DNA from 2 places in the Planococcus sp. ANT_H30 genome. Region 1 is predicted to be linked to the other one. Evidence: riboswitches for the same ligand, from Rfam matches in the RefSeq annotation. Region 1 holds a riboswitch; the other holds the start of a gene.
The links. Region 1 has a riboswitch for FMN ahead of FQ085_RS00535 (ECF transporter S component). Riboswitches for the same ligand answer to the same signal wherever they lie in the genome.
Positions count from the first base shown of each region.

Region 2: linked by a shared signal. The riboswitch ahead of FQ085_RS04790 (hypothetical protein) and the one ahead of FQ085_RS00535 (ECF transporter S component) in region 1 are both predicted to bind FMN.

Region 1 covers NZ_VOBJ01000001.1:87,882-103,748, reverse strand. Annotated here, with positions in the region: gene FQ085_RS00550 (ATP-binding protein) at 1-600, shown strand, start outside; gene FQ085_RS00545 (RNA polymerase sigma factor SigX) at 593-1,180, shown strand; gene FQ085_RS00540 (hypothetical protein) at 1,170-2,360, shown strand; FMN riboswitch at 2,437-2,569, shown strand; gene FQ085_RS00535 (ECF transporter S component) at 2,714-3,295, shown strand; gene FQ085_RS00530 (ferredoxin) at 3,524-3,775, opposite strand; gene FQ085_RS00525 (YpbB family protein) at 3,882-4,907, shown strand; gene FQ085_RS00520 (RecQ family ATP-dependent DNA helicase) at 4,904-6,331, shown strand; gene FQ085_RS00515 (LysM peptidoglycan-binding domain-containing protein) at 6,411-7,181, shown strand; gene FQ085_RS00510 (CBS domain-containing protein) at 7,251-7,883, shown strand; gene FQ085_RS00505 (metallophosphoesterase) at 7,950-8,720, shown strand; gene FQ085_RS00500 (YpdA family putative bacillithiol disulfide reductase) at 8,775-9,743, shown strand; gene FQ085_RS00495 (asparaginase) at 9,811-10,779, shown strand; gene prsW (glutamic-type intramembrane protease PrsW) at 10,861-11,550, shown strand; gene cmk ((d)CMP kinase) at 11,635-12,309, shown strand; gene FQ085_RS00480 (lysophospholipid acyltransferase family protein) at 12,311-12,901, shown strand; gene rpsA (30S ribosomal protein S1) at 12,970-14,115, shown strand; gene fni (type 2 isopentenyl-diphosphate Delta-isomerase) at 14,138-15,172, shown strand; gene der (ribosome biogenesis GTPase Der) at 15,266-15,867, shown strand, end outside.
Region 2 covers NZ_VOBJ01000001.1:1,019,754-1,035,620, reverse strand. Annotated here, with positions in the region: gene FQ085_RS04875 (MBL fold metallo-hydrolase) at 1-319, shown strand, start outside; gene FQ085_RS04870 (sulfurtransferase TusA family protein) at 363-590, shown strand; gene FQ085_RS04865 (sulfite exporter TauE/SafE family protein) at 649-1,425, shown strand; gene FQ085_RS04860 (oxidoreductase) at 1,466-2,143, opposite strand; gene FQ085_RS04855 (type IA DNA topoisomerase) at 2,280-4,388, shown strand; gene FQ085_RS04850 (MalY/PatB family protein) at 4,515-5,714, shown strand; gene FQ085_RS04845 (hypothetical protein) at 5,980-6,183, shown strand; gene FQ085_RS04840 (Na-translocating system protein MpsC family protein) at 6,274-6,969, opposite strand; gene FQ085_RS04835 (protein-L-isoaspartate(D-aspartate) O-methyltransferase) at 7,171-7,755, opposite strand; gene msrA (peptide-methionine (S)-S-oxide reductase MsrA) at 7,915-8,595, shown strand; gene FQ085_RS04825 (PLD nuclease N-terminal domain-containing protein) at 8,694-8,888, shown strand; gene FQ085_RS04820 (ABC transporter ATP-binding protein) at 8,885-9,766, shown strand; gene FQ085_RS04815 (ABC transporter permease) at 9,763-10,548, shown strand; gene FQ085_RS04810 (VOC family protein) at 10,628-11,014, shown strand; gene FQ085_RS04805 (metallophosphoesterase) at 11,076-11,900, shown strand; gene FQ085_RS04800 (GNAT family N-acetyltransferase) at 12,013-12,501, shown strand; gene FQ085_RS04795 (CHY zinc finger protein) at 12,568-12,891, opposite strand; FMN riboswitch at 13,049-13,219, shown strand; gene FQ085_RS04790 (hypothetical protein) at 13,282-13,563, shown strand; gene ribE (riboflavin synthase) at 13,564-14,193, shown strand; partial or broken gene ribB (3,4-dihydroxy-2-butanone-4-phosphate synthase) at 14,211-14,819, shown strand; gene ribH (6,7-dimethyl-8-ribityllumazine synthase) at 14,855-15,319, shown strand; gene FQ085_RS04770 (histidine phosphatase family protein) at 15,477-15,867, shown strand, end outside.

The DNA of each region.
Region 1 (15,867 bases):
GATGTTGGGGCATCGGAAGAAGAACGACGTGAAATGACCAGAATTATTTACGAAGAATCGCAGCGGATGGGTCGATTGATTACTGACTTGCTGAATTTGGCGCGTTTGGAATCAGGCCACATGCGACTTTATAAAGAAATTGTTCAGTTGAACAGTGCAATCGAGCGGATGACATTGAAGTTTTCTCAAATTGCCAAAGAAAACGACGTTCAATTAAGGTTTGAAACGACAATCGATGATTGGGCAGCTAGTGAGATGGATCAAGACCGAATTGAACAAGTCATGACAAATTTGATAGATAACGCTATACGACATACACCTGCAAACGGACAAGTCGTAGTTCGTGTCGAACAACAGCAGGAGTACGCAAAAATTTCAATTAATGATAACGGGATAGGTATTTCAAAAAAAGATTTAGAATTTGTCTTTGAGCGTTTTTACAAAGCAGACAAAGCGAGAACACTTGGAAAAGGTGGCACAGGACTAGGTTTAGCCATCGCTAGTAACATTATCCAAGCCCATGAAGGTAAAATATACGCAGAAAGCTTAGAAGGGCATGGAACTTCTTTTGCCTTCCTACTGCCTTTGAAAAATATGTAACTTTCTAAAGACGAAGACGACTAATCTTAAGAACGGAGGGAGTATATTGAATGACTCCGTTTTCCATCGACTGTACGATGAATTTCATCAGGATGTCTTTCAGTTTTTGATTTATCTGGTGAAAAATAGGCATGTGTCAGAAGACTTGATGCAAGAAGTGTATATTCGTGCCTTTCGAGCATACGATCGCTTTGAAGGAAGAAGTTCAGAAAAGACATGGCTTTTTTCGATTGCAAAAAACGTGGCAATCGATCATTTTCGGAAAACAGCAGTACGCACAAAACATTCGATGGCGTATTTTGATTGGGAAACACAACAATTGGTGTCGTCTGAAAAACTCCCAGAAGAAGTTTCCTTATTGAATGAAGATAAAATATTTCTTTATAAAGCATTGGATACGTGTACAGGAGATCAGAAAATGGTCGTCATAATGCGGTTTTTTCAAGACTTGTCGATCGCAGAAACTGCAGAAGTTTTAGGCTGGACTGAAGGAAAAGTGAAGACAACACAACATCGTGCAATAAAAGCATTACGTGAAAAATTAATAGCTAGGGAAGGGGGAGACGACAATGTCAAATGACAAATGGACCGATAAATCCATCGAAGATTTGTTAAATGATTTCCCTTCAATAAAAGACAATCGATCAAAAGAAAAAATTTACAGTCAGTTGGTTGATCAAAAGAAAGGTCAAAAGCATCCGAAAAAATGGTTGCCCTTGCTTGTAGCGGCATTGGCATTTATTGCCTTTGGTATGCTGGTCTCCTCCATTATCGGTCAAAATGGCTTGGATGCTGCTCAAAATAAGGACAGTTCAAATGAAGAATCAGTAGCAACATCAACTGACAATTCAGAGCAAGCTGATAGTTCGTCTGAAGCTGAAAGATCCGGCACTGAAGAATCAAATCAATTTTCTGTAGCGCAAGCAGATGAAGTGTTGCGAACTTCAGTTTACGAAGAAACGATTGGAAACCAGACATTAATGACGATCGGCTTAACTGAGAATGCTAACGTGGTGCCCGTTTCTTTTCTTGTTCCAGAAAATCAGATAACAGCAGCATTTGGAGATTTAATACCATCATCGCTTGAATTGTATCAGCAATATGCAGACGATATTGACGAAACGCAATTAGGCTTTGATGAGTACCACCCCTATCTAGGTAATTTAGAAAAAACGGTGAAAGGAATACGCCACATCTTGCCGCAGGATCACCAATACGATTTGGCTTCTGCAAGTATAGGCGTGTATTTCAATACACTTTCGGCGACTTTTCCAGACGTCGCTGAAATTACAGTAGTCAACGAAGATGGTTCTGCAGCAGAATTTTCCCAGGTAGGATCTGTAGAAGCAATCAGTCCAAAACAGAGAGAAGTCGCTTATTATTCATTTACAACGACAAATGGCGAAATTTATCTCGCTCCAGGGTACGATAGACTTTTCGCTTCAGCGACTGAAGCAATCGAAGCGCTTGCGCAAAGCCCAAACGACTTTTATCGTGCTACAATTCCACGGAATGTGGATTTCCAACTATCAGAAACTGGAGATTTGGTGCAAATTGATTTTGAGGGCTCAGTCGATTTAGAAACAATGGATCGTTTAGAAGCAGTTCGAATGATTGAAAGTTTGGCGTTGACTGCAGCTTCTTTTGATAAAAAAATAGCAGTAAAAGGGTTGCAGTCTGATAGTTGGAACGGGTTTGATTTTACTCAGCCATTACCCGTTCCACTAGCGCCTAATTTATTAGAATGGCCAATACAATAAGGAAAAGAAGCGTTGTAAACAAATTTGTTTACAACGCTTCTTTTTTATACTACGATTAGGCTATAACAAAATATCGATTCATCTTCGGGGCAGGGTGAAAGTCCCTACCGGCGGTAATTGAACTCTGTTCATAAGCCCGCGAGCCGTAAAACGCAGGATTTGGTGAAATTCCAAAGCCGACAGTATAGTCTGGATGGGAGAAGGTGAAGGTGCGGACGTTTGTCGTTTACATGTAGACGGAACGCTTATTAAGTGTGCCTTTTCTCCCTTAAGTACTAGTGCTTAAGGGATTTTATATGTAAATGTTGGGTCCAAGCTTTTCTTCTGGTGAATCACGACAAGGAGAGAGGAATATGAAGAACAAAAAGTTACAAACGATGATTGTGATTGGGATGTTAAGCAGTATTTCATTTATATTGATGCTTTTTAACTTTCCGTTACCTGCATTACCGGCTTTTTTGAAAGTGGATTTTAGTGACGTACCGGCATTAATTGCAGCCATCACGATGGGGCCAGTTGCAGGGATTTTAGTAGCATTCTTCAAAAACGTGTTGGATTGGCTTTTTGCAGGAAGTCCGACAGGTGTACCTGTTGGTCATATGGCTAACTTTATAACAAGTTTGCTGTTTATCCTTCCGGTTTATGCTATCTACCACAAAGTAGCGAATAAAAAAGGCATGATTTTTGGCTTAGCTGTGGGAACATTAACTATGGCGATTGGTATGAGTGTTTTAAACTATTTTGTGTTTTTGCCAATGTATACGTACTTTTTAAATGTGCCTGCTGAAACGGGCAATGCGTTATTTGGCACAATTGTCTTAGGGATATTACCATTTAACTTAATCAAAGGTCTATTGTTAACTTCGGTCGTCCTGCTAGTATTCAGCAGCATGCACACATGGATCGAAAAGCAAAGATCCTATTATTTATCATAGATATAGAAAAGCGAAAACAGCCGTGTAGATTTGACGGGCACAAGATGCACTGGCGAAGCGGCATTTTTTCAGCCGCATAGCCAGTGTGGCTTGTGACCCTAAAATCTGGCTGGTTGAGTCTGGATAAAGAAAAGCGAAAACAGCCGTGTAGATTTGACGGAATTCGAATTAGCACAAATTAAAAGAAGGCGTACTGGAGGGATTCTCCAGTACGCCTTCTTTTTTGATTCAGTCTTCGTATTTTAACGGATCGCCTTCGAAAGATGTATTTGCAACTTTGATCGAATCTGTTGGACAGCCTTCAAATGCATCTTCCATGTCTTCTTCGAGTTCATCTGGAACTTGTTCTGTTCCCATGTTATTATCTAAAATAACAAAAGCGATTCCTTCGTCATCATAATCATAAATGTCAGGTGCAGCAGCACCACAAGCACCACAAGCGATGCAAGTATCCTTGTCGACAATGGTATACTTAGCCATATTGTTTTCCACTCCTTTATCTCCGAACAAGTTCAGTTATACTATCGTATTTATTCTAAAGGTGTTTGAACAGTTTTTCAACCTAAAACCGTTAGGGGGAGCAAGCTTGTTAGTTACTGAACTCATTTTAGCCATTATGAAGACTGTCGATCGGCAGCGAACCGTCTCTTCTCCCTATCATTTGATAAAAGGAAAGAAGTCTGGGCAGACGATACAGGATATTGGTTATTTCGGCCTTTATCCTTATTTTGGCGTGTTGCCAAAACTGGATAAGAAAGCTTACGATCAAGTAGTTCAAGGCTTGTTTTCGCAAGGTTATTTACTAGCAAATGAACAAGTTATTGAACTATCCGAAAAAGCGTTAAAGTTAAGTGTTGCCCCGTCGTCGTTGAATGGTTGGAAATACCGAGGGAACGAAAATTTGTTTTTTAGTCGCTTGTCACTAATTGTTCAAACTTTGTCCCACGTCAGTCAACGCGTAAAAAGCTTTGACCCCGTTGTCAGTAATGAAGAAGTGCAAAATTGGGTGAAAAGATACCTGCAACGGATTCAGTTTCGTGATTTAGCTGTAGTTCAAGCGTTTAAAAAAGAACTCTTTACTACATTAGCCGAAACGGACATTTCTGAAACACATAAAATGATTTTGATCGAGCGTTTAACGGGTTTTGCGATAAGTGGCTTAACGTGGCAGCAAATTGCCGATTCTAAAAAACTATCCTTACTGGATGTTCAATTGATGACTGTAGAAGCTTTGCATGGTTGGATGGCAGTGATCGAACAGTCCAAGCCTCAATTGATAGTAGGTCTCATGGAAGGCATTATTCAGCAGTCTTCCTTGACCGAAACAGCGCAGCGCACAGAAAAGTTGTTCGAAAGAGGATTTAGCTTGGAACAAATTGCGTCACTACGCCAATTAAAAACCAGTACGATCGAAGATCATGTGGTCGAATTGGCAATGAACGATCCTTATTTTAACTATATCCCATTTGTGGGTCATGAACAGTACGAGGCAATTATTGCCGAAAGCCGACGTCAAAAAACGAAAAGATTACGTGAAATCAAAGAATTTTTACCTGAAGTCAGTTATTTTCAAATACGTCTTGCGCTAGCGATTAGGAGGGAACGAAGATGAATCTCGACGAATTATTGTATTCAAGCTATGGTTTTTCTTCATTTCGTCCTGGTCAGCGCGAAATTATCGAGCGAGTAGTCGCAGGTGAGGATGTTATTGCGCTACTGCCAACTGGAATGGGCAAATCTATTTGTTATCAATTGCCTGCTAAAGTTTTACCAGGAAGTATCTTAATCGTTTCACCTTTATTGTCTCTCATGCAAGATCAAGTGGTTCAATTAAAAAAAATGGGAGAGAAATCCGTAGTAGCCATCAACTCATTTTTAAAGCCAGAAGACAAAGAAAAAATTATGTCTAAGCTCGGCTCTTATAAATTCATTTTTATATCCCCAGAAATGCTTGTACAACCGTTTATTAAACAAAAATTAAAGCAGATACAAATTTCGCTGCTAGTTGCTGATGAAGCACATTGTATTTCGCAGTGGGGGTTTGATTTTAGACCAGATTACTTGCGGATTTCAGAAATTTTGCCTTTTTTGAATTCCCCTCAAGTATTGGCACTGACGGCAACTGCTACGGACAAAGTCACCAAAGAAATAAAAGAGTATTTAGCTTTGAAAAAGCCGTTTGTGTATTGTCATCCGATGGATCGAAAAAACATTGTGTATGATTTGAAAAAATTTGATGACAGTCGTGAAAAAGTAGATTTTTTGAAAAAATTTGTTCAGAAGTTTAATGGTCCCGGTATTATCTATGCAGGAACTAGAAAAAAGTCCCAGCAACTGTCTATGCTTTTAACAGAGCAAGGAATTTCTTCAGCTTTTTACCATGGGGGTATGGAGCACCAAGATCGCATTTTTGTCCAGCAACAATTTCAAAACGGAGAAGTGCAATGGATTTGCTCCACAAATGCATTTGGCATGGGTGTTCATATTCCGAACATTCGTCACGTCATCCACTTTCAACTGCCGACTTCTATCGAAGGATATGTGCAAGAGGTTGGAAGAGCTGGTAGAGATGATAAACCGGCTTTAGCTACTTTACTGTATGCACAAGGGGACGAGGTATTGCTCGAAAGTTTAGTGATGGATGATTTGCCAACACAGCACGAGATAGAAGCAGTTTATAGCAAAGGAGCTACTGCGACTTATTTAATCGATCAAGGAATCGTTCGGGAGACAGCTTTTCGAGTAATCGCTTATTGGATAACAAAGTTGCCTTTAGATGGTGTTATCAAGCAAATGGAATTGCTGAGAAAAGGAAAAAGGCAACAAGCGGTAAAAATTCGTGAATTGATTTCGCGCGAAACTTGTCTGCGGAGTTATATCATCGAATGCTTTGATCAACAGCTAATAGATAAACCGACCAACTGCTGCGTTAACGACGGAATTGATTATCAGATTTTTGAAGCCTTTTCTTCACCGAAAGAAAAGCGATTGCCACTTGAATGGCAAGACCGTTTAAGTGTAATATTACCTATGTAAGAATCTTATTAACTGTCATTTACAAATGAGCCTTTTTTCGTCATAATAGATATATTAGTACAGATAGGGGTAGTCATGTATGGGGAATCAAAGTTATCATGAGTCGATTGAAAAGAATCGACAGGAAATATCGGTGGACAAAAATTCGGCATTGTCGAGAGCGGGTCAGAGACAGGCACAAAAACCCAAAACTAAAAAAACTAAAAATCTTTTGATGCCTGCATTATTTTTTATATTTATCTTAATTCCGGTTTCTTTGCTGATTTATGTAGCTTTCGTATTTGAACCCGACGATTCATTGACAGCCAAACCTGCAGAAAATGAAGTGAGTTTTGAGATGAATGCCCAACCATCCCAATCTTCTGTTGCTGCAGCTGATGAAGAAAAAGAAAAAGCTGAGAAAGCCAAAGTAGAAGAAGCCAAAGCTGAGAAAGCCAAGGCGGAAAAAGCACAGGCCGACGCTGAAAAAGAAAAAGTAGAAAAAGCGGAAGCGGAAGCTAAAGCACAAGCTGAAGTAAAGGCTAAAGCTGCTGCAGAAGTAGCCGCCAAAGAAAAAGCTGATGTAGAAGCCAAAGCTGTAGCTGAAGCACAGGCGAAAAAAGAAGCGGAAGCTAATGCACAAGCTGAAGCACAGGCGAAAAAAGAAACACAAGCTGAAGCAGATAAAAAAGAGGAAATACCAAGTGCTAATGGTAAGACTTACGTAGTACAATCTAGCGAAACGCTTTACCGTATTGCAGTAAATAATTACGGAGCGGCAGGAGCAGCAGCAGCGGTAGAAAAAATCAAACAAGCTAATGGCTTGAGTTCGAATAGCATTAGTCCGGGTCAAACTTTGGTTTTACCTTAAGCCATTCGACGGATTAACAAGTAGGTAATTAGGGAATAACAGTAACATCATAGAAAGTGGGGCGAGCAAATGTTTGTTAAAAGTGTAATGGTTGAAAGAGAAAAATGTTATGCAGTTAAAATGGACGATTCGGTACAAGTAGGCTTTGATTTACTAGAAAAACACACAATTGATGCTTTGCCTGTAGTTGAAGGCACTGAGTACAAAGGAATCTTCACTTGGTATCATGCTTATCGTGCGTTTTTCTATTCAGGAAAAACAAAAGAAGATTTTATTAGCTCAACTAAGGTCAGCGATGTAATCGTGAATGAAGACACTTATTTGAGCATCAATGATGTCTATGAAAAAGCATTAATGGAATTAAATGACTTTCCAATTATTGCAGTAGTTGAAAAACATCAATTTTTAGGAATTGTTACTCGCTTTGATATTGTCAATCAATTACAAAGTGCCTTTGGGATGAACCAGTCAGGCTATCGTATTACGTTCACTTCAGTAGAATCAGAAGGGCGTATTGGACGATTGGGAGAGATTATCGAGAAATACAAAGAGTCGGTTATTTCACTTGTTACTTTTGATGAAACCAATAAAATGGTTCGTCGCATCGTTCTAAAGATTAAAAAGAAAGACAATATCGATCGTTTTGTCAAAGAGCTTGAGAAATCTGGTTTCCGAGTATTGGACATCGCAGAAGACAAATAGCAAAATAAGATAAAAAAACATAAGCCTTGCTTATGTTTTTTTGTTCTTTGTGAAAGGAATCATTACATGAAATATTTAATGAAAATCGCTTTGGCAGCGCTCGCTTTTCTGCTAGTGATGGTGCGCAATGCCTTTGCAGAAAAGCTCATCCAGCAAACGGTTAAATTACCCACAGACAAAGCATTCGAACCGTTCAAGCTTCTTTTTATTGCTGATATCCATAGGAGAGTCATTAAAGCAGACTTGATCAAGTTTCCTGTCGATGTGATTGTAATCGGCGGCGATTTAGTAGAAAAAGGCGTACCGCTTGAACGGGTTCAAGAAAACATAAAAAACTTACGTGCTTGTGCACCTGTGTATTTTGTGTGGGGCAATAACGACCGGGAAGTAGATGAAAATAAACTCAGAGAAATTTTCAATCAATTTGATGTAATTGTGCTAGAGGATGAGTCGGTAGCTTTGTTTGGCAATGAACAGTTGAGGTTGGTCGGACTTGATCATTTTGCCTATAAACCGAACGGATTCAAAAATGCTTTCGAAAATGTTAAAGAAAACGATACTGTGTTGTTTGTCTCACATACACCTTTTGACTTTTGGAAAGTAAAAGGACCATATTCAGCCAATTTGTTGCTGGCTGGTCATACGCACGGCGGTCAAATTCGGATTGGTCCATTCGGTTTATTCGATAAGGGCTCAATGAAAATAAAGAAGGACCGAATTGAATTAATCAGTAATGGTTTTGGTACGACGACTCTGCATTTGAGACTGGGTGCACAGGCAGAATATCATGTGCTAACAATCACGCCTGCAGTTAGAAAAGATAAAAAATTGTCATAAAGTAGCAGAGTCCTTTATTCTTAATTAAGAATAAAGTACAGGAGATGGTTTGAAATGGAATATGTAGATGCGCTTATTATTGGCGGTGGACCTTGTGGGTTATCGACCGCAATCGAATTGAAGAAACGTGGATTGGAAACAGTAGTTATTGAAAAAGGCAATATCGTCAACGCGATTTTCAATTACCCAACACACCAAACTTTTTTCAGTACGAGTGAAAAACTAGCGATTGGCGATGTGCCCTTTATTATAGAAGGACGGAAACCAAAACGAAATCAAGCTTTGGTTTATTACCGGGAAGTGGTTAAAAGAAGTGGTATTAAAGTGCGGCCGTTCGAAATCGTGGAACGTGTTGAAAAAGATGAACTATTTACTGTGGTCACTTCAAAAGCTCAATACGAGGCGAAATATGTAATAGCAGCAACAGGCTATTACGATCAGCCAAATAAGCTTGAAGTTGAAGGGGCAGAACTGCCAAAAGTGATGCATTATTTCAAAGAGGGGCATCCCTATTTTGATCAAGATGTGTTAGTAATCGGCGGTAAAAATTCGGCTGTAGACGCGGCTCTAGCTTTACATAAAGCTGGTAGTAGAGTGACAGTATCTTATCACGGCACGAGTTACTCCAAAAGTATCAAGCCGTGGATTTTGCCGGAATTTGATGGTTTAGTGAGAAAAGGTGAAATTACGATGCTGTTCGATTCAATGGTGGATCGCATTACAAACAGCACGGTAGAACTGACAGTCAATGACCAAAAAGAAACACTTTCTAACCAATTTGTTTTTGCTATGATTGGCTATCATCCAGATCATCAGTTTTTAAAATCAATGGGCATTTCCATCGATTCGATTTCAGGTCGACCGACTTTTGATGAACAAACAATGGAAACAGATATAGACAATCTATATATTGCCGGTGTAATAGCTGCAGGCAACAATGCCAACGAAATTTTTATAGAAAATGGACGTTTTCATGGGCAACAAATTGCAGAAGCGATTGCTGAAAAAGAACATAGACCTTAAATAGACCTTTTTTAAAAATAGATTTTAAAGAACAGTAAACACTGCAAACGTGAAAGGGAGTTTCAAGATGAAGAAAAAAGTATCATTAATTACAACGGGTGGTACCATTGCAAGTCGGGAAATTTCTGATGGGCTTTTGGAGTCTGGTGCAATTTCAGGGAAAGAATTGGCGGAACTTTGCCAACTCCCAGAAGAAATTGAAGTAAAAGTAGTCGATGTATTCCAATTGCCAAGCATGCATATTGGTTTTGAACAGATGTTGACAGTTAGAGAAGCGATTCTACAAGAATTTCAAGATCCTGAAGTTGAAGGAATCGTTGTCACACACGGAACAGATACTTTGGAAGAGACTTCTTACTTTCTGGATCTGACAATCGATGATGATCGGACTGTGGTCATTACAGGGTCACAGAGATCTCCTGAAGAAGTTGGCACCGATGTCTATTCAAACTTACGCAATTCAATTTATGTAGCAGTAAATCCTAATCTGAGAGGAATTGGAGCTGTTGTGGTCTTTAACGAACGAATTTACAGTGCGAAATATGTGAAGAAAGTGCACTCCAGTAATTTACAAGGCTTTGATTCGTTTGGGCATGGCTATCTCGGCATTATTGATAACGATATGGTACGTGTTTACCAAAAACCAATTATCCATGAGGTGCATGCTGTAACAAAGTCGTTGCCTCGGGTCGATATTATTAAATGTTATTCAGGTCAAGATGGTTTTGTTATTGATCAGCTAGTGGCAGGGCCGTCAAAAGGGATTGTTTTGGAAGCAGCAGGTAGAGGGCAGGTATCTCCGCACATGGTAGATGCAATTGATCGAGCTGTAAGACAAGGAATACCGGTCGTTTTGACAACGAGTGCTGAAGAAGGCAATACTTATCCGGTTTATAGTTATCCAGGTAGTGCTCATGATTTGTTAAATCGTGGCGTTATTTTAGGGAGTGATTACGATAGTAAAAAAGCGCGCATCAAGCTCGCTGTTTTATTGTCAGTCGAAGAACATGTGAAAGCAGATGCTTTTAATCGGTAGCGGTAATTCGTTAAAAGAGAGCTGAAAATGATGTAGGTAAACATGTTACAATGAGGGGAATCTGAATAAAGGGGTACGCGTATGATCATTTTATTAACTGTAGCAATAGCCCCGGGTCTGGCGCTTTTCAGTTATTTGTATTTGCGCGATCAATTTGCGGGTGAACCGTCAAAACTGATATTTCAAAGTTTTGTGTACGGAGCCGTATTGACGTTCCCGATTCTTTTTGTTCAATATGTATTCAATGCTGAAGGTGTCTTTACGAATAGCTTTATGCAAAATGTTTTGTTTTCGAGTGTAATTGAAGAGTTTTTTAAATGGTTGGTCCTGTTAATTGCAGTCTATCGTCACGTCGATTTCGAGGATCCTTACGATGGAATTTTGTATGGGGCGAGTGTTTCTCTTGGATTCGCTACAATTGAGAATATTTTGTACTTACTTGAGTTCGGATTAGAGACTGCTTTTATACGAGCATTCTTGCCGGTATCGAGCCACGCGTTATTTGGTGTTGTCATGGGCTATTATTTTGGGAAAGCCAAATTTAGTAAAAGCCATAAGCGCAGACGGTGGATTGGTTGGGCACTTGTCAGTTCGGTAATTCTTCACTTGGCATATAATAGTAGCCTGTATGTTTATGATAATATTATATACGGAGCTATTCCATTTATGTTGTTCTTATGGTGGTTTGGTCTTCGGAAAGTTAAACAAGCTCACCAACTGTCCATGTCGCATTATGGTGAAGATCCTTCTTCTATACCGTCAGAAGAGTAAAGTAAATACCGAGGAAAAGTCTTATACATAAAGACTTTTTTTTTATGTTAAAATATGATGAATACATAGGATGAGGTGACTATTTTGGTGAAACCGATACAAATAGCAATCGATGGACCAGCAGCTGCGGGAAAAAGCACAATTGCAAAAATCGTAGCAGAAAAACTGGGCTATGTTTACATCGATACCGGTGCCATGTACCGAGCTATTACATTAAAAGCATTAACAGAGAAGATTAATTTGGCTAGTAATGAAGAAGCCGGTAAATTACTACAGAAAACTGAAATTGATTTGCAACCGTCAGAAGACGGACAGCTCGTATTTCTTGATAAAAAAGATGTGACTGAGGCAATTCGTTCTCAACATGTCACAAAAGCTGTGTCTCAAATGGCCGCTCATGAACTGGTTCGTCTTCGGATGGTTGAATTGCAGCAGCAATTAGCAGAAGGGCGCGGAGTCGTCATGGATGGTCGAGATATCGGCACGCATGTCCTTCCAAGTGCTGCTTTAAAAGTATTTATGTCGGCATCGGTTGAAGAACGTGCAAGAAGAAGATTCGAAGAAAACAAAAATAGAGATATTTTGACTCCGCTTGAGGAGCTTCAGGCGGAAATAGCTATGCGGGATAAAATGGACAGTGAACGCAAAGTAGCGCCTTTGCGAAAAGCGGAAGATGCTATTTTTCTTGATACAACTAACCTGACAATTGATCAGGCAGCCGGAGAAATATTGAAATTGGCTGAAGAAAGGTTGATGTAAAGTGAACTTATATGCAGTTGGAAAAGGACTTGTAAAAACAGTATTAAGCCCATTGTATCGTTTCGAAGTAATCGGAATTGAGAATTTCCCGAAAGAAGGCGGCATTCTTCTTTGTTCGAATCATATCAATGCACTCGATCCGCCTGTTGTTGGAATGACCGCTCCTAGAACGGTTCATTTCATGGCAAAAGAAGAATTATTCAATGCGCCGATACTCAAATCAATTTTGCCGAAAGTAAATGCTTTTCCCGTAAAACGTGGAATGAGCGACCGAGAAGCTCTTCGGACGGCATTAAAAATATTGAAAAGTGGAGAAGTTGTCGGTTTGTTTCCAGAAGGAACACGCTCGACAGATGGAGTATTACAAAAAGGCCTTAGCGGAGCAGGTTTTTTTGCACTTCGTGGCAATGCAGACGTTATGCCTTGTGCAATTATCGGACCGTATAAAGCGTTTCGAAAAGTGCGCGTAGTTTATGGCGAGCCAATCCGCATGGCACCTTTTCGTGAACGAAAAGCTTCAGTCGACGAGGTAACTGAAGCCATTATGTCGAGTATCCAGAATATTCTTAATGACTATGCGAGTAATAAGTGATAATTTTTGTTTTTATTAGAGAATTCGCATAAAATAGAAGGTGGATAGTTTGTGAAGGAGGGCTACTTATGTCAGAGGAAACGAATATGATGGAAAACCGTGACTTCCAAACAGGAGATCGCGTCAAAGGGGTAGTAGCAAAAATAGAAGAAAAAGCAGTCACGGTAACAATTGAAGGTGCACCATTTGATGGTATTATTCCAATCAGTGAGTTATCAAGTCTGCATATTGAAAAAGCATCAGATTCGGTAGAAGTTGGAGATGAACTGGATTTGATCATTACAAAAATTGAAGATGAGAATTTCGTTTTATCCAAGCGTAAAGTGGATGCCGAACTGGCATGGGGCGAATTGGAGAAGAAATTTGAGTCTGGTGAAATTATTGAAGCTGAAGTTAAAGACGTTGTAAAAGGCGGTTTAGTGGTCGACTTAGGTGTCCGTGGATTTGTCCCGGCTTCTTTAGTGGAAGATTACTTTGTTGAGTCTTTTGAAGACTATAAAGGAAAAGAATTGACGTTTAAAATTGTAGAAATGGAAAAAGAAAATAATCGGTTGATTCTTTCGCATCGTGCCGTTATCGAAAAAGAAAAAGAGTCGCAAAAAGAAAAAGTGATGGAAAAAATCCATGCTGGAGATGAGCTGAAAGGCAAAGTGCAACGTATTGCTTCTTTCGGTGCTTTTGTTGACATCGGTGGTGTAGATGGTTTGGTCCATATTTCACAGTTGTCTCATGAACATGTGGAAAAAGTTTCTGATGTCGTAACCGAAGGTCAAGAAGTTACGGTCAAAGTACTATCTGTCGATCGGGATTCAGAACGTATTTCGTTGTCTATTAAAGACACGCTTCCTGGACCATGGGACACGATTGATGAAAAAGCACCAAAAGGTTCTGTTCATACTGGAACGGTTAAGCGTCTTGTTAGTTATGGGGCGTTTGTAGAAGTTCTACCGGGTGTAGAAGGTCTTGTTCATATTTCACAAATTGCACACAAACACATCGCAACGCCGAATGAAGAATTGTCAGAAGGTCAAGAAGTGCAAGTTAAAGTACTTGAAGTCAATAAAGCGGACAAGCGGTTGTCTCTTAGTATTAAAGAATTACAAGAAAAACAGGGTGACCAAGATTTCTCGAATTACGAAATGCCTGAAGAGTCCTCTGGTTTTTCAATTAGTGATGTGATCGGCGATAAACTAAAAGGTTTTAAACCTGAATAATATGTCAAGAGCTGAGCGTAAAATGGATCATATACAATTTGCTTTATCGACAGGGCAAAGTAAAAAAAATATGTTTAACGATATTCGATTTGTTCACCAAGCTTTACCGAACTCAGCGGTTTCTAATAGGTGCATAAAGCCAAAAACAGGTGATTTGAATTTAGAATCACCTGTTTTTATTAATGCGATGACAGGCGGTGGCGGACGGGCTACTCAACAATTGAATAGTCTGTTGGCAAGAGTTGCTCGGGAAACCGGGATGGCTATGGCTGTGGGATCTCAAATGGCTGCGCTTAAAGATTCGAATGAGCGGCAGTCTTATACGGTTGTTAGAAGAGAAAATCCGAATGGTATCTTATTTGGTAACCTTGGTAGCGAAGCGACCGTGCAACAAGCGCAAGATGCAGTCGAGATGATAGAAGCGAATGCACTACAGATTCATTTAAATGTTGTGCAAGAGCTGACGATGCCAGAAGGAGATCGTGACTTCCGCGGAGCTCTTGAACGCATACAAGCGATTGCTGAGAAGCTTGATGTTCCGGTAATTGTTAAAGAAACAGGATTTGGTATATCTCGTGAAACTGCGGAGAAACTGAAGGGAAGTGCAGTTTCAGTAATTGATGTCAGTGGCTTTGGCGGCACAAACTTTTCATTGATCGAAAATGAACGTCGCAGGATAAAAATGGCTTATTTTGACGACTGGGGTATTCCGACAGCAGCAGCAATTGTAGAAGTAAAGAGTGTTTTTGATAAAACAGTTTTTGCTTCAGGCGGCATTCAAAATGCACAGGATATGATTAAAGCATTTATGCTGGGAGCTGATGCGGTAGGTCTTGCAGGTGCTTTTTTAAAAACGGCGATGCAAGAAGGCGAAAAACAGCTAATCGATGATATACATGCGCTCTATGAAGACTTGGCAATGATGATGACAGCTCTTGGAGCAAATAACTTGGTAGATTTGCAAAAATGTCCAGCAGTTATCACGGGAGAATTAGCGCAATATCTCATCGCTAGAGGCTTTAATCCGGCATCCTATGCAAATGTGAAGAAAAACTGAATATTGCACATATAAGGGGGATGGACATTTAACAGATGCCATCGCCTTTTTCGTGTATAATAGGCATATCAGAAGTGGAAGGATGAAGTGATTATGTCAAAACCGGTAGTAGCAATAGTTGGCCGGCCGAACGTTGGTAAGTCCACGATATTCAATCGCGTGGTAGGAGAACGGGTTTCAATTGTGGAAGATATTCCAGGAGTAACGCGTGACCGTATTTACAGCTCGGCAGATTGGTTAACACATGAATTCAATATTATAGACACAGGCGGTATCGATCTTCGAGACGAGCCGTTTCTTGAACAAATCCGTCAGCAGGCAGAAATTGCTATGGATGAAGCAGACGTTATTATTTTTCTTGTAAATGGACGCGATGGCGTGACTAATCAAGACGAACAAGTAGCAAAAATTTTATATAAGACGAAAAAACCAGTTATTTTAGCAGTTAACAAGATTGACAATCCTGACATGCGCCATATGATTTATGACTTTTATACGTTGGGAATGGGCGAACCTTTCCCTCTTTCAGGATCCCATGGTTTAGGCCTAGGAGATTTACTGGACGAAGTAGCTAAAAACTTCCCTCAAGACGATGATGAGGAATATCCAGATGATGTTATTAAATTCTCATTAATTGGTCGTCCTAACGTCGGCAAATCTTCTCTCGTAAATTCATTTCTTGGAGAAGAACGTGT
Region 2 (15,867 bases), 930 kb from region 1:
AGGGGATTTGAGAGAATCTCTTTACTCACGTTATCAGGATCTAGCAAACGAACTTATTGTTCTTCCAGCTCATTTCATGATTATTGATGAATTAAATGAAGACGGTAGTGTAGCTAAAAAACTTGGCGACTTATTTAAAGAAAACCACGGATTGAATATTTCGGACGAACAAGAATTCCGTGATATGGTTACGAAAAACTTACCGCCACAGCCGAATGCATATCAAGATATTCGCAAAACAAATATGGGTCAGATTACACCAGATGAAGAAATACAGCGTGAAATGGAAATTGGACCGAATCGCTGCGCAGTACGTTAAGTAAAAACAAAAAAATTACAAACAACCTAAAGGAGAGATACTGATGAAATCAACTAAAGTATTAGACGCGAAAGGATTAGCATGCCCAATGCCAATCGTAAAAACAAGAAAAGAAATGAAAGATATGGAAAGCGGAGAAGTTCTTGAAATTTTGGCTACTGATAAAGGTGCACAAGCAGATTTAGCTGCATGGGCAAAGTCAGGTGGACATGAATTAATGGAATCTCAAGTAGAAGGCGACGTCTTTAAATTCTGGATCAAGAAAGGCTAAGAGCTGGATCAAAGGGTATCGTTACGATACCCTTTTCCCTATTAGAAAGGTGATTTAAATGAGCATAGATTTTATCGTTGTTATATTTATCATCGGCTTTGTAGGTTCCTTTATTTCCGGAATGGTAGGAATCGGTGGCTCGATTATCAAGTATCCCATGTTACTCTATATACCAGTAATGCTAGGATATACGGCTTTTAGTGCTCACGAAGTGTCAGGGATCAGTGCCATACAGGTATTTTTTGCGACCATCGCTGGGGTATGGGCATATCGTGGTAGTGGTTATTTAAATAAAACTCTAATTGCTTATATGGGTGGTGCCATTCTCGTCGGTAGTTTTATCGGTGGCTTTGGCTCTACTCTACTATCAGAGCAAGCGATTAATATTGTCTACGCTATCCTCGCGACGATTGCTGTCGTAATGATGTTCATGCCCAAAAAAGGCGTCGATGACATTCCGCTTGATCAAGTGACATTTAACAAATGGCTAGCTGCAGGATTAGCCTTTGCTGTCGGAATTGCTGCCGGAATTGTAGGAGCAGCAGGTGCTTTTATTTTAGTGCCCATTATGTTAATTGTATTGAAAATACCAACACGGATGACCATTGCAACATCGCTTGCCATTACGTTCTTGTCGTCGATTGGTGCGACAATCGGTAAAATTGTCACAGATCAGATTTTATACGGTCCGGCGGCTGTGATGATTGTGGCAAGTATACTCGCAGCACCACTTGGAGCTAAGCTCGGTCAAAAGATGAATACGAAGTATCTCCAATGGATTTTGGCTTTACTGATTTTAGGTACAGCGATTAAAATTTGGACAGATATTCTATAATAGAAAAAGAGGATGCCTTTTCAAAAGGCATCCTCTTTTTCTATTTTTCAGTGCTTTGAGCACTTATGATTTCGATTCGATCGGATGGGTAGGTGTAGTTACCGGTACGTTCAATCTGGGCCACTTCATACATAGTGACTGCTACGTCTTTCGCTTCAACAGGTTTGTATTTTTTCATTTTGCCTTTTAGTACTTTGCTAATGACAGGGCTTAGAAGAGTAGCGGCTTTTTCACCTAAACGAAATTCTTGACGTTCTCCAAGCAACAGAGAAGGCTGGAATATATGCAAGGCAGTCAAGCCCGTTTTCTTCAAATTCAGCTGTAGCTGTCCTTTAGTGCGACTGTAGAAAACTTTTGAGTTGGAGTCGGCTCCTAATGCGGTAATAACCAAAAAGTTTTTTACTTGATGAGACTTTGCCAATTCAGCCATTTTAAGGGGATAGTCATAATCAACTTTTTTGAATGCCTCTTGTGATCCGGCTTTTTTGATTGTCGTACCGAGACAACAATAAACATCGTCGACAGTAAAATAGTCGGCATAGTCATCCAATTTGTCGAAATCGGTAATAATCTGTTCAAGTTTTTCATGTATTAGTTCGAGTGGATGGCGCACCAAAATTCTTACCTGGCTGTAGTGTGAGCTGTTTAAAAGGATATGGAGCAATTCATTGCCAACCAGTCCGCTGGCTCCTGCTAGTAAAGCAGTTTTATTGTTCATCGTAAACGACTCCTTTGTCTATGTGTTTTCGCTTAGAACCTACTATACCCCAATATATAGAGAATTGTCTTTTTGCTTTGAATCTTTGGCTAGAAGAGTACAATGAGATTAAGAATGAACGGAGAGGAAGAAGCGCATGAAACCAGTGATAGTCGCTGAAAAACCAAGTCAGGCCAAGGCCTACGCAGAAGCGTTCAAAACCACGAAACGTGACGGCTTTATTGAAATTACACCGGATGCGATTTTCCCAGAAGGTGCCTATATCACGTGGGGCATCGGACACCTCGTCGAATTAAAAGAACCAAAGGCTTATAATCCGAAATGGGGGAAATGGTCACTGGCTGCACTGCCGATTTTGCCAGACACCTACCAGTTTCAAGTAGCAAGAGGTAAGGCGCAGCAATTTGCCATTATAAAAAAATTGATTTTTCAAACCGATACGGTCATCAATGCTTGTGACGTTGACCGGGAAGGATCCAATATATTTTATAGTATCTATTACCATACGGGAGCTAAAGGTAAAAAGATTCAACGATTGTGGATTAATTCACTAGAAGCTGATGAAGTTAGAAAAGGTTTTCAAGAACTGCGCGATAATCGGCAAGATCTGTTGTTGTACCAAGAAGCGAAAGCGCGTCAAATTAGCGATTGGTTGGTCGGCATGAACGGCTCTCGTTTGTACTCCTTATTGCTTCAAGAAAAAGGCATACGCGAAGTGTTTGCGATTGGACGCGTGCAAACGCCTACTGTTTTTCTGATTTATCAGCGTGAAAAAGAAATTGAAGCATTTGTACCAGAGCCTTTTTATGAAATTGAAGGTCTATTTGATGCGGAAAAAGGACGCTATAAAGGTAAAGTGAAACTAAGAGCGAAGGAGAGAAGAGAAGCAGAAGAACTATTGGCCAAACATGCTGTTGCTGCAAAAGAAGAAGGCGTTGTCACACAAGTAAAAACTACAGAAAAACGTACGCCACCGCCCCAGTTGCACTCTTTATCAACTTTGCAAGCAGTGGCTAATCGGAAATGGAAATACAGTCCTGCTAAAGTTCTGTCTGTTATGCAGGGGCTGTACGAAAAAAAACTTGTCAGTTATCCAAGAACCGATACCCAGCACATTACACCGGGTGAATTTAGTTATTTGGCAGGCCAAGTTGAAAAATATCAGCAATTGATTGAAGCGCCATTTCCGATTGCTTCCAAAGCGCCGAAAAAGCGATTTGTAGACAGTTCCAAAGTTCAGGAGCATTATGCCATCATCCCGACAAAAACCATCCCGACTGCCCGAAAATTAGCGGGACTGGCAACAGACCAGCGTAACTTATATGAGGAAGTATTGCGGACGACGTTGGCAATGTTCCACAAAGATTATCGCTATGCCGAAACCAAGGTGACAACAGATGTTAAAGGGCTGGCGTTTTTCACCACTGGAAAAACAGAGCTTGAAAAAGGGTGGAAAGAGCTATTTCCTTCTGCCAAAGAAACGAAAGAAGAATCGTCTCTTCCTGAATTACGTGAGCAGGAGCGAGTTAAAAGTAAAGTCGATATAAAAGAAAGCATGACAACACCACCAAAGCCGTACACTGAAGGACAGCTAATCGCCATGATGAAAACGTGTGGGAAGTTTGTAGAAGATGTAGGGGATACTGAAATTTTAAAGGAAATTGAAGGACTTGGGACAGAAGCAACGAGAAGTGGCATCATTGAAACAATAAAACGGCATGAATACATCTCAGTCACCAAAAATATTGTTTCGATTACTGGAAAAGGTCGTATTCTTTGTCAATCCATTGAAGGGAATTTATTGTCGAGTCCATCAATGACCGCTAAATGGGAAACTTATCTGAAGAAAATCGGTAAAGGTGAAGGCTCAGCGGAAGTGTTCCTGGCAACCATCGGCAAGTTTATCCAAAAGCTGCTAGACGAAGTGCCGGGACAAATGTTGAAAAACGGATTGCCTGAACAGCTAGCAACACCTGATGCCAAAGATGAGATTGCTCTTTGTCCAAGATGCAAGACTGGCATGATTGTATCGCGAAGAGGTTCGTACAATTGTACCGAATACGCTACTGGTTGCAAGCAATCATTTCCCGCAACGTTCTTGAAAAAGCGGTTAACTGCTAAACAAATTGAATACTTGTGCACGAGAGGCAAGACGCCAGTTATTAAAGGGTTTGTTTCAAAAAACGGTAAGAAATTTAACGCTAAGTTGGTATTAGAAGAAGGTAAGTTGAAAATGGAGTTTTGAAAACCTGTTTCGTTAATTCAACTCGTATCGTAATCGGAAAGTTCGATTGGTTGCAATGAATTAGCGCTTTATCTAATAATGAATACTAAAGAAAAAGCCAGACATCAGCAGGAAAGGAAGTTTCATATGAAATATAATTTTGATGAAATCATTAATAGAAGAGGCACCTACTCTTTAAAGTGGGACGGAGAAGAGTTGATTAAGCAATTCGGATTAACAGAGAGATACGATGAACATACCATTCCATTGTTTACCGCCGATATGGACTTACCTGTTCCACAACCTTTAGTAGATGCTTTGCACAAAACAGTGGACCACCGAATTTATGGCTATTCTGTTTTTCCGGATGAGTATTTCGGTGCGATTCAATCGTGGTTACAAAAACGGCATGACTGGAGAGTGGAAAAAGAACACATCGTTTACAGTCCAGGAACAGTTCATGCGCTGAACATTGCGGTAAAAGCATTTACTAAACGAGAAGATGGCATCATCATTCAGCGTCCTGTTTATCCGCCGTTTACTTCTGTAATTGAAGGGAATGGCCGGAAAGTCATCAATAATGCACTACACGTAGATGAAGAAGGTTATTATTCGATTGACTTCGAGGATTTTGAAGCGAAAGCAAAGGCTGACCATACGACAATGTTCATTTTATGCAATCCGCATAATCCAACAGGTCGAGTTTTCAATAACGAAGAGTTGAATAAAATGGCAGCGATTTGTCATGACAATAATGTCTTAATCGTAGCCGATGAAATCCATGGAGATCTATTGCGTCGCGGCAATGAGTTTATTCCTATGGTGAAAGCGGCTGACCATGCTGACCACATTATTACGTGCACAGCAATTAACAAAACCTTCAATGTGGCTGGGTTGCATTGCACCAACGTCATTATCTCTGACGAAGAGCTTCGTACTCAATTCGCTACTGAAATGGGTATGCAATTGGCATCTCCCTTTGCGATTGCGGCTTTGATTGCGGTTTATAACGAAGGAGAAGACTGGTTGGATCAGCTGACTGACTATGTCGATGACACAATGACGTATGTCAAAGAGTTTTTGGCTGAGCGCATGCCAGAAGTAAAAGTAGCTATTCCTGAAGGAACCTATATTATGTGGTTAGATTTTAGTGGTTACGGCATAACAGCTGAAGAAATTCATGATCGCATATACAATAAAGCCAACGTCCTACTTGAAGATGGCAGTATGTTTGGTGAAGAAGGAGAGTTCTATCAACGGATTTGTACCCCTTCTCCGCGCCCACTGATAGAGGAAGCTTTGGAAAGAATAGCAAAAGAATTTGAAGACATTTCTGGAAAAAGATAACGAGGCAACCCCGTAGTAAATCATAAGTGGGTGCTGATTTCTTTATCTTTAACACGATATTTAGTATGATGAGGGTACTTGAGAAATAAGAGCGTGTTAATCTAAGATGTAGTTTCAACTAGCAACGGTGCTTTTTTCATGTTATCGCTATCTTTATATCTTGGTTAAATAGTTCAGACAATAGAGCTGAAGTAAAAGCCGAAAAGAATGCCTTGAAACAGAGGCAATTCTTTTCGGCTTTTCTAGTTTCTGAAAAAGAAAGGAAGTGGTCATCATTTATTACTTTGTAGATCATAAGAAAAAGAAGATTCACCAACGACAGTTTGCTGGAGATCGGTGCGATTTTGTGGAGACACCTGTAGAAAAAAGGGAATTTACTGACCAAGTCGAATATGTTCAACAGCTGAAGAATAAAGATTTATACGAAATGTGTAAATATTGCCAGCAAGCTCAAAGCATTAGTAGCTAGAAAGGCCGTATTTATGAATAAGCCAGACAAAAAACCATAGACAAGTCCATATTACCTGAGTTTGTCTATGGTTTCATAAGTTGGAAGTTGTTATTTGGCAGGTTCTAGTAATAACAAAGTATAGCCTTTATCAGTGGTGAAGTTCCAATCAAGAAACACTTCTGAAATAGGTTGCTTCAAAATGGCTTCAATCCGAGTTTGTAACAGTAAGCGCCGTTCTAAAGGACGCTTAACTAACTTCAATTCTTCAGTAAATCCTCCACGAATGAGTTCTTTTTCAATTTCGACAAAAATTCCGGTACGCTCGATCAATAATGTGCGGTTGTTGAGCCAGTACAAATCCGTTTTTTCAGGAGTTTTTTGTGCTTTTCGACTAGCTTCCTCCACTTCCTCGAGAACACTTTCCACTTGAACAGCTGAATCCCACTCAAAGTCGGCTGCTGGCGATTTATCGGTCATGACAGCAAGAATCATTCCCGTCTGATCATCTAAATTCCAATCTGCGTAGACATCTTCAATATCCAATGCACCAATTTGCCATAAATCCACTTTTATATCTACAGCCAGTTGATTCATCAAAAGATCACGTGTTTCTAATACTCTGCGATGTTCTTGTTGGTTCAGTAGAATTTTTTCAGGAGGAGATAAAAATCCACGCAGGTGGATCGTGATAAAGGGCGGCTTGACGGTTACGAATACTGAAGTAGGACCTTTTCCGAAATGATTACGCAATAAAGTGGAAATGTAGCTGCCAACTTCAGTATGAATTGTTTTTTCGGTAGGCATGACGTAGTCTCCTTTTTTAGCTGTAGCAATATAAACGACAATCTTTCTTTCATACATCTAATTAAAAGTAGATGGAAAAAGAGTAGTCTGTCTAGTGTGCTTTATTATACGGCAATTGCGTTGTCGTGTACAAAACGATTGCAGCGAATAAAAAAGAGTTACATACGCAGAAATATATAAGGTTATTAGTTTAATAGAAGATCACATTTCATATTTTCCTTTTAGTGGAACAAATAGCACGTGGTTTAAAAGCGTGCTGTGAATTTTGCCTTCAGCATCTTTTTCAATCAGTTGAAGTTCTTGGCTAGCAGAACTTCCTACTGGAATCACCATTTTCCCTCCATGATTTAGTTGTTCAAGTAGTTCTTTCGGAACTTCAGTAGCTGCAGCGGTAACCATTATCCGATCAAAGGGAGCATGCTCTTTCCAGCCCGCGCTGCCATCCCCTAAGTTAAAATGAATATTATCAAGACCTAATTGGGCTAACCGGTCTTTTGAACGATGATGCAACTCCTCAATTCTTTCGATTGTGTATACAGCTTTGGAGAAAGTAGCAAGTAGCGCGGTTTGAAAACCCGATCCAGTTCCAAGCTCCAATACTTTTTGGCTGGGTTCAAGGTCAAGTGCAAGTGTCATTTCGAGCACGAGCGATGGTTGTGAGATTGTTTGTTCAAATCCAATAGGCAAGGCATAGTCAAATGTAGCAAGGTCTTTGTTGGTATCCATGAAAAAGCTGCGATCCATTTGTCTGAAATAGGTGATGATTTCTTTTCTTCGTTCGCTCATCACGTTCACCCCCTTTCTCGTATTGTGTTTTTAGTAAACAAAGCGATAGCTGAGTCATGCATTTTCTGAACAGTCTTGTTACATTGAGTTTAATGAAAAACGAGCAAGCTGTATAGGAAGTAGACTGGAATTTATCCAGAAAAAGAGAGGGCGATTCGTATGGGTTTTCAACAAATGGTTATGAGGTCAATTGAAGAAGGTATTCATCAAAATGATCAGAGATTGGAACTTGCTACTTTTGGGATGGGCTGCTTTTGGGGACCGGAAGCACGCTTTGGTAGCATGCCAGGAGTGGTCCGAACCTGTGTGGGTTTTACTGGCGGAACAACACCAACGCCTACGTACCGGCAAATGGGCGATCACACGGAAACAGTTCATATCAGTTTTGATCCACGAGTCATCAGCTATGAAGCTATCCTTCGAGAATTCTGGCAAAATCATTACCCAAATCGCGATAATTATAAAGGGAGACAATATATTTCTTTAGTCCATTACCATACAGAGCAGCAGCGCAAAACGATTGAAAACATTCGAAAAGAAATGGAAACACAACTCCGTGAGCCAATTGAAACGGAAATTGCACCTTTTGGTGAATTTACGTTAGCTGAAGAACGCCACCAAAAATATTATTTGAAACGGTACCCAAAGGCTTTAGAGCAACTGGCAGAACTTTTTCCTGAAAAGGAATTATTAACAGACTCGACTTTTGCTGCTCGGCTAAACGGTTTTGTAAAAGGCTATGGAACAAAAGACAGTGTGCGAGAAGACATAGCGCAGTGGCGTATCGGAACCGTTGAAAAAAAATGGTTGACTGATCTTTTTTTGAAGTTGAAATGGTAGATGGGCTTTTACCTGAGATTGGATTTTGTCAGAAACTGTAGGAGATTAAAGCGCTAACCCATATAATAGAAAGAAAAGAGAAAAGTAGGAGATGCCTAGTGGATCAAACAACATTGCTGTTAGCTTTACTGCCAATTGTCGTAATTCAATTTGCACTAATGATTTTTGCTTTAATCGATTTGATAAAAAACCCCAATCCGAATGGTCCGAAATGGATGTGGGGAATCCTGATTGTGATCGTCAATATTTTAGGACCGATTCTTTACTTTGTAATCGGGAGGAGAAACTATTGAATATAGTGGAAGTGGAAAAACTAACAAAGCGTTACGGACAACAAGAGGTTGTGAAGCAACTTTCTTTTGTATTAGAAAAAGGCACTGCTACCGCTTTAATCGGTCCGAATGGAGCAGGGAAAACGACAACCTTGTCGATGTTAGCCAGTTTACTGTCTCCTTCAAATGGAACAATTACACTAGCTGAAAATTTGACCATCGGTTTCCTTCCTCAGTATCCTCAATTTTTTCCGTGGTTGACAGCGTTAGAATTTGTGGAAATGGCTGCGAAAATAAGTGGGATTGAAGCGAGAAAAGCGAAATTGCAAGCAACTCGCACCTTGGAATTTGTGGGACTTGAGACGGCAATGAATAAAAAGACAGGCGCTTTTTCAGGGGGAATGAAACAACGCCTTGGCCTTGCGCAGGCTATTGTCCATCAGCCGCAACTTCTTTTGTTGGATGAGCCGATTTCAGCTCTAGATCCGACGGGACGACGTGAAATCATGGATTTATTGAAATCACTACAGCAGGACACAACAATTCTGTACTCTACTCATATTTTAAATGATGCAGAAGAAATGACTGACCAGTTGTTGTTTATGAAAGATGGGTGTTTGATTGAGCAAGGATCTCTAAGCGAAGTCAAGAATCGGCATGCCGCCCCGCACATTCGCATACAGTTTCAAAATCAGACTCAAGCGTTAGACTTTGCTAGGAGACAGTCATGGGAATCTGAGGTGAAAGAGAGTTTTGTGTTTTTGCCTGTTCATGAAAACTATCCAAACATGCAGCAAGTTCTTCGTATTCTGGCTTCTGAACAACAGGGCATTATAGGGGTTGAATCACAAGCGGCTTCGCTAGAAGAAATCTTTTTAAAGGTGGTCGCTGCCAAATGAAGCAATTTCTTATTTTAACGCAAAAAGAGTGTTTGGAAAATATACGGAATTATAAAATTTTCTGGATACCCGCAGTTTTCATTCTTTTAGGGATTACCGAGCCTGTAGTCAATTATTTCCTTCCTCAAATCTTGGAGTCCTCCGGCGGTTTACCAGATGGCGCAGTGTTAGAATTACCAACACTTATGCCAGAACAACTATTGATAGCAGTCATGGAACAATTTCAAACGATTGGTATAGCTGTACTGATTTTAGCTTATATGGGAAGCATAGCTGGAGAACGAAAAAGCGGGACAGCCACTTTGCTGTATGTTCGACCACTTTCTTTTTCAGCTTATTTTCTAAGCAAATGGTCAGTCGCATCTGTTGTTTCCTTGGGTAGTGTCTGGCTTGGCTTTCTGGCGGGCTATTACTACACATTCCTTTTTTTTGGAGAAGTTGGATTTGGCAAGCTTGTTCAACTAATGGGAACTTATAGCATTTGGGTAGTGCTCATTCTAACGATTGTTTTAGCAGCAAGCGCCGTTTCACCAAATGGTGGAATTGCAGCGGCGGTTGCATTTGCAATATACCTGATCTTGCAATTAACGGATAGCTTATTCGGTACGACTTGGTCGATTTCACCGGTGAAAATCCCACAGTACGGAGCGGCTTGGTTAACGGGATCTTCCGATGGAGGTAGTCTCGTAGGAGCTATAGGGATAGCTATTTTATGTATTTTTCTTTTAAGCGTTTTAGGTAGTGTGGCAGCACGAAAAAATAAAGCCAAGACCAAAGTTTGAGTTGCCACTCACCAATCTACTGAGAAACTTGCACGTTTTTTAGTACAACGAGTAGCATGGATTAAAGGAGTGGGAACAAATGCTACATCATGTAGAACTCAATGTTTCAAATCTAACTGAAGCTAGGTCATTCTATAGCGAACTGCTACCACTACTGGGCTATGTATTATTTCAGGAGTGGGAACAAGGGTTCAGCTACAAATCAGGTCCTACCTATCTTGTTTTTGTTCAAACACAAGAGGAATTCTTACAAACGTCTTTTCATCGCAAAAAAACCGGATTGAATCATTTGGCGTTTCATGCAATTTCATGTGCGCAAGTAGACGAAATGACTGAAAAAATGAGACAATTGGGTGTGCGAATTTTATACGAAGACCTTCATCCCTATGCAGGTGGACCAAATTGTTATGCAGTTTTTCTAGAGGGACCTGATCGTTTGAAAATCGAAATTGTAGCACCGATTTAAGTAGATTAAAAGATGGAGCCGACTCCAATTGTTCGAATGAGAATTGAATAGAGGTTAGTTTATGAAAAAAATGATCGGACTTATGTTGTTAGTGTTACTAGTGGGGAGTGGCATTTGGGTCAGTAACAAGTGGGTGCAAACTACGGAATACACGGTAGCTTCTAAAGAGTTGCCAGTTGCTTTTGATGGAGCAACTGTTGTTCAGGTATCGGACTTGCACAATGCCACCTTCGGAAAAGATCAATCTTCACTGATTGAAAAGGTATCGGCAGCCAATCCGGACGTCATTTTTTTGACGGGCGATCTTATCGATAGTAATCGTTATGATTTGGAGGCTAGCTTGGTGTTAGTTGATGCGCTTGTGGAGATGAGTAAAGTGTATTACGTGACGGGAAACCACGAAGTGGCTTCCAATAAGATTGAGGAAATAACAGCTGCGTTGCGTAAACGGGACGTCGTGGTTTTGGAAGATGAGCAAGTTGAATGGAAAAAAGCACAATCGTCAATCCAGATTGCAGGAATTAACGATCCTTTGACAGAGCCTGAGATACACGAAGACGAAGCTACACAGGGGAGTCTTGAGCATGCGCAACTGACTGACAATTTTACCTTGTTGCTAGCACATCGTCCTGAATATTTTCCGATTTATGCAGAAGCTGGAGTAGATGTAGTGTTTTCAGGACATGCCCACGGCGGACAAATTCGAATTCCTGGCCTTGGCGGTTTAGTTGCTCCAGGACAAGGCTGGTTTCCGAAAGTAACGGAAGGGATCTTTGACAAAGATCAATCGAAAATGGTTGTTAGCCGTGGCCTTGGCAATAGTACTTTTCCCGTTCGTATTTTTAATCTGCCTGAAATTGTCGTAGTGACATTGAAGAAAGAGTAAAGCAAAAGTCGACGCAGCTTTTCTTTCTTCAATAATCATCTGACCATCTTTTTGAATCTAGAGATGCCTGATAGTCTGAGATAATGAACGCAAACAAGGAGGTCTACTTAACGTGATTAAAAAAAGAGAAGTGACATTGCACCGCTACTCCTCCAAACGATCAATCGGTTACGATTTGCCAACACATCAGCTGGAATTTACACGATTGCCTATAGAAATTATTGAAAAAGATGCCAACGATCCGTTAAAGCATTTTATTATTATTAAAGCACGCGGAGAAGATGCCGGTTTTTTCGAATTGGATGAATCGGAAGACCGTAAAAAATATTCGAACAACCCAAAAGCCTTATTGTTGAGAGGGTTTTCTGTGAATCCAAAATATCAGGGGCGAGGAATTGCGACAGGGTCTATCTATGCACTGCCAGAGTTTATGGAAATGGAGTTTCCAGATTTTGATCAAGTGGTGCTAGGCGTCAATGCGCGTAACATCCCTGCACAACGCTTGTATCAAAAAGCGGGATTCGAAGATACAGGTAGACGAATTATGCGCTCTAAAGGAGAGCAACTTGTAATGTCTTTATACACCAATAAAGCCAAGTGAGATATCGTTTCTCACTTGGCTTTATTGATTTTTTAAAAGAATCACGTTTCTAGGGCTTCCAGTTTTTTATCCGAAATAAAGATACTTATGCAAGTTGCAGCCTGGATTAAAAGGCAAAGTACAGCTAGGGCAAATAGATGCACAGGCTAAATATTCATCGATAGTAAGTTCATGCCCACAGCTCCCGCACAGCACTGCTTTTTCTTGGAACCGGTCTTTTGGCCAAACTTGGTGGTTGCCACAGCCTATAGCTTGGTGGCATTCGAAGCAGGGGAAGTATTGCTGACAGCAAAAAAACTTGATGGCAATTCGATCGATGGCTGAATGGTAATGAGCACAACGTGTTTCCGCATCTACGCTGACGCCTTTCACTGTGTGGTGATGAGACATAGTAACTCGTCCTTTCTGAAATGGCGATATGCTTTAAAATAGACAGTTGTTTGAGGGATATAGAATTCGAGTTGGCTGGAGTTCGTCGGAAATATCAGCTAAATTTATATGGTTCAGTTTCTTTCTATGCTACTATTAAAAAGACGAAACTACGAATCTAATTCTTCGGGGCAAGGTGAAATTCCTTACCGGCGGTGAGCAGGAAACTGCAAGTCCGTGACCCGGTTGGACGATGGCAAGCATAGGCCACTATGTTTTAAACGTCCAAACGGTGGAGCTGGTGAAATTCCGGCACCGACAGTTACAGTCTGGATGGGAGAAGAATTTAGAGATCGGCTTCGTTATGTGCCTCTTCTTTTCAATGTGTTGAAATTGAAAGGAGGAATTTGTATGACCAAACACCTTTATCAGGGAGTAGTCTCTGGAAATACAAGTCAACGGTCTTTAACCCTGCTCATTCTCTCAGTGGAAAACGAGCTTCTTCAAGGTACGAAAAATGGCCGTCTACTTGGCCAACTTGATAAAGAAGCAGGGCACATTGTGTTATGGATTCAAACCCTTCTGAAATATTCTTTCCTCACCACCCATACGCCCCATGGTGGAAAGCACCCGAAAACTCGTAAGACCCCAATTGAATACACTTTAGCGAACAGATTGGAGGAGTATGCCTAAATGTTTACAGGTATTGTTGAAGAACTTGGACATGTTGCCTCAGTTCGCTCTAAGCCACAAGCAATGGAGTTAACCATTTCCTGTGCGCTAATTTTAGAAGACGTTAAGCGCGGAGACAGTATTTCCATTAACGGAGTTTGTTTAACTGTATCGACCTTTACTTCTAATACTTTCACAGTTGATGTGATTCCAGAAACGGTCAAATCTTCAACGATGAAGGAATTGAAAGCAGGTTCCCGGGTAAATCTTGAACGCGCTATGCCAGCTAATGGACGTTTTGGCGGTCATTTTGTTAGTGGACATATTGATGGCGTCGGCGTTATCCGATCTGTGAAAAAAGAAGCAAATGCGATCACTAAAACAATCGAGCTTGAACCTCAGTTGTTGAAGTATATGATGCTAAAAGGATCGATCGCAGTAGATGGTACTTCTTTGACTATTTTTGCTGTTAGCCATAATACTGTGACGATTTCTCTTATTCCGACGACGCAAGAAGATTCGCTATTAGGAGAAAAAGGCATTGGTGAAAAGGTCAATATCGAATGTGATTTATTGGCAAAGTATACCGAGCGAATTCAAACAGCAGAACCGAAAATCAGCAGAAGCTGGCTAGCAGAAAACGGATTTTAAAAGGAGGCGCAACACAGATGTTTTACACGGTAGAAAAAGCCATTGAAGATTTAAAGAATGGTAAAGCCATTATTGTCATTGATGATGAAGATCGAGAAAATGAAGGCGATTTTGTTGCTTTGGCAGAATTCGCTTCACCTGAAATCGTCAATTTGATGGCGACCGAAGGAAGAGGTTTGATCTGCGTACCACTTGCCCAATCAATCGCCCAAAACTTACAAATTGGTCTAATGACGGACCATAATACAGATGAGTATGGTACTGCTTTTACAATCAGTGTGGATCATAAAGATACGACGACAGGCATTAGTGCTTTTGAACGCTCTCATACAATTACAAGCTTAGTCAAGCCAACTGCGAAAGCAACAGACTTTAAACGTCCGGGTCATGTTTTCCCGTTGATCGCAAAAGATGGCGGCGTCCTTGAACGAACAGGACATACTGAGGCAGCAGTAGATCTAGCGAAGCTTGCAGGTTCACCTCCAGCAGGAGTTATATGTGAAATTATGAATGCTGATGGAACGATGGCGCGTGTTAACGATTTGTTACAAGTGTCAGAACGTCTCGGTCTTGGTATTTTAACGATTAAAGATTTAGTAACGTACCAACAAGAACAGCAAAACATGACAACTTATTAATCTACTAGAGGAGATGGACTTAAATGACGATACATTTTGAAGGATATTTAAATGGTGAAGGTTTACGAATTGGAATTGTAGTTGGTCGTTTTAATGAATTTATTACAAGTAAATTATTAAGTGGGGCAGAAGATGCTTTAAAACGTCATGGCGTTGGAGAAGAGGATGTATCGATTGCTTGGGTACCTGGAGCTTTCGAAATTCCGCTTGTAGCGAAAAAAATGGCGATGAGTGGAAATTTTGATGCCATTGTTACGTTAGGAACAGTCATCAGAGGCGCAACTCCTCATTTTGATTATGTTTGCAGCGAAGTCGCTAAAGGTGTTTCAAGAGCGAGTGACCATGCAGATATTCCAGTCATTTTTGGTGTTTTAACAACAGATTCTATTGAACAGGCGATTGAACGCGCTGGAACAAAAGCTGGAAACAAAGGTTGGGAATCAGCAGCAGGTGCTATTGAAATGGCAAACTTGATGAAAAAATTATAATTTATGACTCCTGAGCTTTTGCTCAGGAGTTTTTTTGAGGTTAAAAGACGAGATTTGGGGAATGTGATAGGTAAAGGAAGTGTATGATGGTTATAAAGAAGCGAAACATTCTAGGTTTTGAATTCGAACCAATGAAAATCACAAGAGGATGATGAGTATGGAAAAAACAATTTACTTAATTAGACATTGCCAAGCAACCGGACAGGCACCGGACGCGGACTTGACTGCAATGGGGCAAAAGCAAGCAGAAGAATTAGCAAGATTTCTTCAACAACGACAGATTATCCATTTTGTTTCGAGTCCGTTTACACGGGCTATCCAATCGATTGAACCGGCAGCAGACCAACAAGATTTACCGATTCGAATTGATGAGCGTTTGGCTGAACGAGTGTTGAGCTCTGAAGATTTGCCAGACTGGATGAAAAAATTAGAAGAGTCTTTTAATGATGACAACGTAAAATTCACTGGAGGCGAATCAGGGAAAGAGGCAGCAGACCGTGCCATGGAAGCATTGAGTGAAATGGATGACATGACTGCAGCGGTAACTC